2 regions of the Ramlibacter sp. MAHUQ-53 genome follow, and region 2 is predicted to be linked to the other one. Evidence: predicted binding sites of a transcription regulator. Region 2 holds the regulator's gene; the other holds the start of a gene.

Region 1 (3,628 bases), on a different contig from region 2:
GCGGGCCTTCTTTTCCTTCATCTCGACTTCGGTGGCGGCACCGACCTTGATGACGGCGACGCCGCCGGCCAGCTTGGCCACGCGCTCTTGCAGCTTCTCGCGGTCGTAGTCGGAGGTGGCTTCCTCGATCTGGACGCGGATCTGCTTGACGCGCGCCTCGATGTCAGCGGCAGCGCCGGCGCCGTCGATGATGGTGGTGTTTTCCTTGCCCACTTCGATGCGCTTGGCCTGGCCCAGGTCGGCCAGGGTCACCTTCTCGAGGGTCAGGCCCACTTCTTCGGCGATGACCTTGCCACCGGTCAGGATGGCGATGTCTTCCAGCATGGCCTTGCGACGGTCGCCGAAGCCCGGGGCCTTGACGGCCACGACCTTCAGGATGCCGCGGATGGTGTTCACCACCAGGGTGGCCAGGGCTTCGCCCTCGACGTCCTCGGCGATGATCAGCAGCGGACGGCCGGCCTTGGCGACTTGCTCCAGGGTGGGCAGCAGGTCACGGATGTTGCTGATCTTCTTGTCGAACAGCAGCACGAAGGGGTTGTCCAGGAGGGCAGCCTGCTTCTCGGGGTTGTTGATGAAGTAGGGCGACAGGTAGCCGCGGTCGAACTGCATGCCCTCGACGACGTCGAGTTCGTTCTGCAGGGACTTGCCGTCTTCGACGGTGATCACGCCTTCCTTGCCGACCTTGTCCATCGCGTTGGCGATGATCTCGCCGATGGAGGTGTCGCTGTTGGCGGAGATCGAGCCGACCTGGGCGATTTCCTTGGAGGTGGTGGTGGGCTTGGAGGCCTGCTTCAGCTGGGCGATCAGGGCTTCCACAGCCTTGTCGATACCGCGCTTGAGGTCCATCGGGTTCATGCCCGCGGCCACGTACTTCATGCCTTCGCGCACGATGGCCTGGGCCAGCACGGTGGCGGTGGTGGTGCCGTCGCCAGCGTTGTCGGAGGTCTTGGAAGCGACTTCCTTGACCATCTGGGCGCCCATGTTCTGGAGCTTGTCCTTCAGCTCGATTTCCTTGGCCACGGACACGCCGTCCTTGGTCACGGTGGGGGCGCCGAAGGAGCGCTCGAGCACCACGTTACGGCCCTTGGGGCCCAGGGTGACCTTGACCGCGTTGGCCAGGATGTTCACGCCTTCGACCATGCGGGCGCGTGCTTCGCCGCCGAAAACAACGTCTTTAGCTGCCATTTGTCTAACTCCGAATTCGATTCAGTGGGGGTGACCCGGGATTACTTCTCGACGACCGCGAACAGGTCGTCTTCCTTCATGACCAGCAGTTCGTCGCCGTCGACCTTGACGGTCTGGCCGCTGTACTTGCCGAACAGCACGCGGTCGCCGACCTTCACGTTCAGGGCGATCAGCTCGCCCTTGTCGTTCTTGCGGCCGGGACCGACTGCCAGCACCTCACCCTGGTCGGGCTTCTCGGCGGCGTTGTCGGGGATGACGATGCCGGAGGCGGTCTTGGTCTCGTTTTCCAGGCGCTTGACGATCACGCGATCGTGCAGGGGACGAAGTTTCATGGGATCTCCTTGACTTCTGGGCTATTGAAGTGACATCAGAAAGCGCCAACCGGTCGTGCGACCGAGTTAGCGCTTTGGAATTACCCTGGGGCGTTGTTAGCACTCAGCCCCAGCGAGTGCTAATGATAGGGCCTTTCGGGACGGTTTCAAGCCGTCCCCGGGATGACCCTGAACGGGCCGGTGCTGCCGGCCCGTGCGCGCGTGGCGCCTGCTTACTTCCTGGCCGCGGCGGGGGCTGCGGCAGCCGGCCGGCTGCCGGTGTCGATCGGGCCGTTGAGGGGCGGCAGGTTTTCGATCACGACCTGGCGGCCGTTCTTCACCTCCACCAGGAAGCTGTCGCGGTCCAGGTCGCCCTTGTCGTCGAAGCGGACGTCCATGATGACCCCGGGGTACTTCTTCGCGCTGATGACCAAACCCTTCATGGCCTGCGCAGTCGCCTTGCGGTCCACCTTGCCGGCTTTCTCGATGGCGGCCTTCAGCGTGTACACGCCCATGTAGCCCTTGATGCCGTTGTGGTCCGGGATGTACTTGTACGCCTGGTAGAACTTGCCCTTGAAGGCCAGCATCTCGGGAATGGGCGCGTCCACGGTCAGGCCCACGTGGGCCATGGCGCCGTTGGCGGCGTCGCCGGCCAGTTCGATCACCCGCTGGCCGGTCAGCGTGGTCTCACCCAGGATGGGCTTGTTCCAGCCCTGCTTGCGGAACTCGCGCAGGATGCGGGCGGACTCTTCCTCGGTGACGTAGACGAACACCGCGTCGGCGCCGCTCTGCCGGGCGCGGATCACCGCGGCCGAGAAGTCCACCTGCATCGGTTCGGTGGAGATGTCGGCGACGATCTTCGTGGCCGACCCTTCCAGGTTCTTGATGATCGCGTCGCGGCCGCCCTTGCCGAAGTCATTGTTCTGGTAGATCACGGCCAGGGTCTTGGCCTTGGTGGTGATCCACTTGGCCATCTTCGGGAAGCTGGTGGACTGGCCGAAGCTGGTGCGGAACACGTACGGGTTGCCCTGCTGGGTGATGGCGGAGGCTTCGCCACCGGTCCAGTTGGGCACCTCGGCTTTGCGGCTCTCGGCCATCGACACCATGATCGAGCCCGAATACACCGGGCCGAAGATCGCGAACGCGCCCTCGTCGATCGCCTTCTGCGTCAGGCCCTTGGCCACGCCCGGGTTGGTCTGCGTGTCCATGTCGGTGACCTGCAGCTTGCGGCCCAGGATGCCGCCCGAGGCATTGATCTCGTTGATGGCCAGACGCACCCCGTCGCGGAAATAGGTGCCCGGGGTCGTGCCGCCCCCCGACAGTTCCACGATGTTGAAGATCTTGATGGGCTCCTGCGCGTGGCTGGCTGCGGACAGCGCCAGGGCCACGCAGGCAGGGACGAGCTTGAGCAGGTTGCGCTTGTTCACGGTTGTCTCCGGTCGGATTAAAGTGGAATGGTGTTCTGAAATTGAATGTCGTTCCGATCGTCGCTGCACTGGCGGAATCGTACCGGCTCAGCTGAACGATGACTACTACCCGGATCGCACTTTTCGATGCTGGAGCCATCGGGAAAACCCACATTGACCGCCTCCTGCGGACGGAAGACCTCCAGCTGGCCGCCATCGCCGATCCCGCCGAGGCCGGCCGTGCGCTGTCGGCCCGCCGCGGCCGTACTGCGCTTCGCCAACGGCGCGCTGGGCACGGGGGGCTCTCGGATACGGCGGCCTCCCCTGGTGCTGGGACTTCTGCGCCGGCGAGCAGGACCCTTGCCCGCACCCGCCGGTGCAGTCCCACTTCATCAACGGCACCCATGGCTCGCTGTCGCTGCCGGACCTGTCGCTGTGGCACGACCAGGGCGACCGCAGCTGGCACGCCGAGCTCACGCGGGAGCAGACCGGCGTGCGCCAGGCCGACCCGTACATCCGGCCGCAGCTGCACTTCGCCGCGCTGGTCGCCGGCCGGGAGGCGCCCCTGTGCAGCGCGCTCGACGGGCCGCGGACGCTGCAGGCCACGCTGGCGGTGACCGAGGCCGCCCGGTCGGTGCCGGCCGTCCCCAGCGTGGGCTGACGCGAGAAGCCGGCCCGCGCTCAGGCGTTGGCGATGCCGCCGGCCACATGCCCGGCCGGCACATG
Region 2 (3,628 bases):
TGACCAAGGGATTATGAGTCCCCTGCTCTGACCAACTGAGCTAACGCCCCCCGCCCGCGATTCTAGGTGGCCGGCGTGCCCGTGATGACCTTCGCCAGCGATGCCGCCTTCACCCTGGCCTTGTGCGCGTACATCTCGTGGTCGGCATGCACCAGCAGGGCGTCGGCGTCGGCGCCGTGGTCGGGGTAGACCGCCAGCCCGATGCTGGCACCGATGCGGATGGACAGCTCGCCCACCGCCATCGGCGCCTCGAGCGCCTGGTGGATGCGCCCGGCCAGGTGCGCCAGCGACGCATCGTCGGCGAGGTCCTCCATCACCACGACGAACTCGTCGCCGCCGATGCGCGCCGGGAAGTCGCTGCCACGCACGCAGCCCTTGAGCCGGCCGGCCACGGCCTGCAGCACCTGGTCGCCGACGGCATGGCCGTGGCGGTCGTTCACCGGCTTGAAGCCGTCCAGGTCCATGTACAGGATGCCCACCCGCCCGCCCCGCGCCGCCGCGGCAGCCAGCACGGTGGCCATGTGCGCCATCAGCGCGTGGCGGCTGTGGAGCCCGGTGAGCGAGTCGTGCATGGCGATGAATTCGGCCTCCTCCCGCCGGCGCGCCTGCGTCCGCATGCGGCGCACCAGCCCGACGACAGCGAGCGTGACCAGCCACAGCAGCCCCGTACTGACCAGCGCGTTGAAACGCGTTTCCTCGACGACCCGGTCCACCGGCCCGATCACCGCCGCGCGGCTCAGGCCCACCTGCACCACGATCGGGTAGGCCGCCAGCCGCTGCCAGTGGAAGATCCGCTCCGCGCCATCGATCCGCGACACCCCGTTGAAGGAGCCTTGGGCCGCCGCCCCCGGCCGCAGGCTGGGCCACGACGGGTCGGCCTTCTGGCCCAGCGCGGCCTCCTGGGCGACGTTGCGCGCCAGGTACTCGCCGGATGTGCGAAGCACCGTCAGCGTGTCGGCCGACTCCAGCGTCACCCGCGCCAGGGCGTCGTGCACGTAGGCCGGGGAGATCGACAGGACCAGCACTCCCTCGAACCGGCCGTTGCGCCGGATCGCGCGGCTGAACTGGACGCTCCACTGGCGGGACACCCGCCCCAGCACCGGCCGGCTGATGAACAGGGCATCGCCTTCGCCCTCGGCATGCACGCGGAAATGCTCTCGGTCACCAAGGAAGGTGCGCTCGCCCGACCCGAGGTTCGAATAGGCGAGGTAGCCGTCGGCGCCGATCACCGCCACCTGCAGCACGGACGACGGCGGCAGGTGCTCGATCGCCTGGCGCATGCAGGCCTCCATGTCCTTGAGAGGGCGCGGCAGGCAGAGGTCCACCACCTCGCGGGATGTCGCGTCGGCCCCGAGCAGCAGGATGTTGACCATCTCCGCGACGGCGCTGGCCACCTGCGCCGCCCGCCGCTGCGCCTGCGAGAGCGTTTCCTCGCGCAGCCGCGAGGTGGCGCTGGAGGCCTGCCACCACAGCAGGCCGGTCACCATGATCAGAATGACCAGGATGGCCAGGATCACGGTCCTGGACTCGCTCCAATGCGTTCCTGGTCGGGCGCGGTTCACTTGTTGTGGCTCAGTGCATTGCTCACGAGCTTGGAGGTGATGTCCACGATCTGGATCATGCGGTCGTAGGGCATGCGCGTGGGGCCGATGACGCCCAGCGTGCCCACCACCTGGCCGTCCACCTCGTAGGGCGCGCTCACCACCGAGAGTTCCTCGAACGGCACCACCTGGCTCTCGCCGCCGATGAAGATGCGCACGCCCTCGGCCTGGCTGGAGATGTCCAGCAGGCGCATCAGCTGCGTCTTCTGCTCGAACAGCTCGAAGGCGCGGCGCAGGTGCGTCATGTCGCTGGAGAAGTCGCTCACGGACAGCAGGTTGCGCTCGCCCGAGATCACCACCTCCTCGCGCGCCTCGTTCAGCGCCTCGGAGCTGGCCTCCACCGCAGTCTGCATCAGCTGCGCGATCTCGCCGCGCAGGGTGTCGACCTCGCCCTTGAGGCGCTCGCGCACCTGCTCGATGGCCAGGCCGGCGTAGTTGGCGTTGAGGAAGTTGGCCGCCTCCACCAGCTGCTGCTGGGTGTAGTCGGACTCGGTGAAGACCACCCGGTTCTGCACGTCGCCGTCGGGCGAGACGATGATGACCAGGTAGCGGCGCTCGGACAGGCGCAGGAATTCGATGTGGCGGAACACCGAGGTGCGCCGCGGCGCCATGACCACGCCCACGAAGTGCGAGAGGTTGGACAGCAGGTGCGCCGCGTTGGCGATCACGCGTTGCGGCTGGTCCGGCGCCAGGCTCGGAGTGGCCGCGGGCGACAGCTGGTCACGCTGCACCGTGAGCATGGTGTCGACGAAGAGGCGGTAGCCGCGCGCGGTGGGGATGCGGCCCGCCGAGGTGTGCGGGCTGGCAATGAGCCCGAGCCCCTCGAGGTCGGACATCACGTTGCGGATGGTGGCGGGAGACAGCTCCAGCCCCGAGGCCCGCGACAGGGTGCGCGAGCCCACGGGTTGCCCGTCGGCGATGTATCGCTCGACCAGGGCTTTCAACAACAACTTGGCGCGGTCATCGAGCATCATCGGCGTATGGGCACAGATTTTAATGATGTAATTTGTGAATGAGTTCCCAATTCCGCCATGTCGGACTGATCGGTAAATACCCTGCTGCGGTCACCGGCAGCGGGGCCGGCCCCATCCGCGCCGCCCTGGAGGATATCGCCCACTACCTGGCGGCCCAGGGCTGCGAGGTGGCGATCGAGCGGGACACCGCGTTGCACGCCGGCATCACCAGCTACCCGTCGCTCGACGTGGACGCCATCGGCCGCCAGTGCGACCTGGCCCTGGTGGTGGGCGGCGACGGCACGATGCTGGGCATCGGCCGGCAGCTCGCCGAGTACAACCTGCCCCTGATCGGCATCAACCAGGGCCGTCTGGGCTTCATCACCGACATCGCCCTCGACGGCTACCGCAAGGTGCTCGCGCCGATGCTGCGCGGCGAGTACGAGGAGGACCGCCGCAGCCTGATGCACGCGCGCGTGATCCGGGAGGGCAGCTGCGTGTTCGACGCGCGCGCGCTGAACGACGTGGTGGTCAATCGCGGCGGCACCTCCGGCATGGTGGAACTGCGCGTGGAGGTGGATGGCCATTTCGTGGCCAACCAGCGCGCCGACGGCCTGATCGTGGCCTCGCCCACCGGCTCCACCGCCTACGCGCTGTCCGCCGGCGGGCCGCTGCTGCACCCGGCCAACCCAGGCTGGGTGCTGGTGCCGATCGCCCCGCACACGCTGTCGAACCGGCCGATCGTGCTGGCCGACGCCGGCGAGATCGCCATCGAGGTGGTCGCCGGCCGCGACGCCAGCGCCAATTTCGACATGCAGTCACTCGCCACCCTGATGCACGGCGACCGCATCACCGTGCGCCGCTCGCAGTACCAGGCCCGCTTCCTGCACCCGCGCGGCTGGAGCTACTTCGACACGCTGCGCCGGAAACTGCACTGGAACGAAGGCGGTTCATGAGCCTGAGACGCATCGCGCTGCGCGACTTCGTCATCGTCCGGGAGCTGGAGCTCGACCTGTCGTCGGGCTTCTCGGTGCTCACGGGCGAGACCGGCGCCGGCAAGTCCATCCTGGTCGA

What was found. The regulator HrcA, encoded in region 2, represses chaperone genes, less so after heat shock. The targets are predictions, from matches to a motif close to TTAGCACTCNNNNNNNNNGAGTGCTAA.
Region 1: a site for HrcA is predicted at 1,614-1,640, ahead of groES (co-chaperone GroES). Genes of this name have one in related genera too.

What each region holds. Positions count from the first base shown of each region.
Region 1 covers NZ_JBQWTS010000008.1:78,280-81,907, forward strand. The annotation lists gene groL (chaperonin GroEL) at 1-1,185, opposite strand, end outside; gene groES (co-chaperone GroES) at 1,227-1,517, opposite strand; gene ACT80S_RS13190 (ABC transporter substrate-binding protein) at 1,730-2,923, opposite strand; gene ACT80S_RS13195 (hypothetical protein) at 2,941-3,198, opposite strand; gene ACT80S_RS13200 (hypothetical protein) at 3,279-3,563, shown strand; gene ACT80S_RS13205 (5'-nucleotidase) at 3,584-3,628, opposite strand, start outside.
Region 2 covers NZ_JBQWTS010000011.1:68,263-71,890, reverse strand. The annotation lists tRNA gene ACT80S_RS16210 (tRNA-Ile) at 1-50, opposite strand, end outside; gene ACT80S_RS16205 (diguanylate cyclase domain-containing protein) at 63-1,517, opposite strand; gene hrcA (heat-inducible transcriptional repressor HrcA) at 1,559-2,572, opposite strand; gene ACT80S_RS16195 (NAD kinase) at 2,614-3,510, shown strand; gene recN (DNA repair protein RecN) at 3,507-3,628, shown strand, end outside.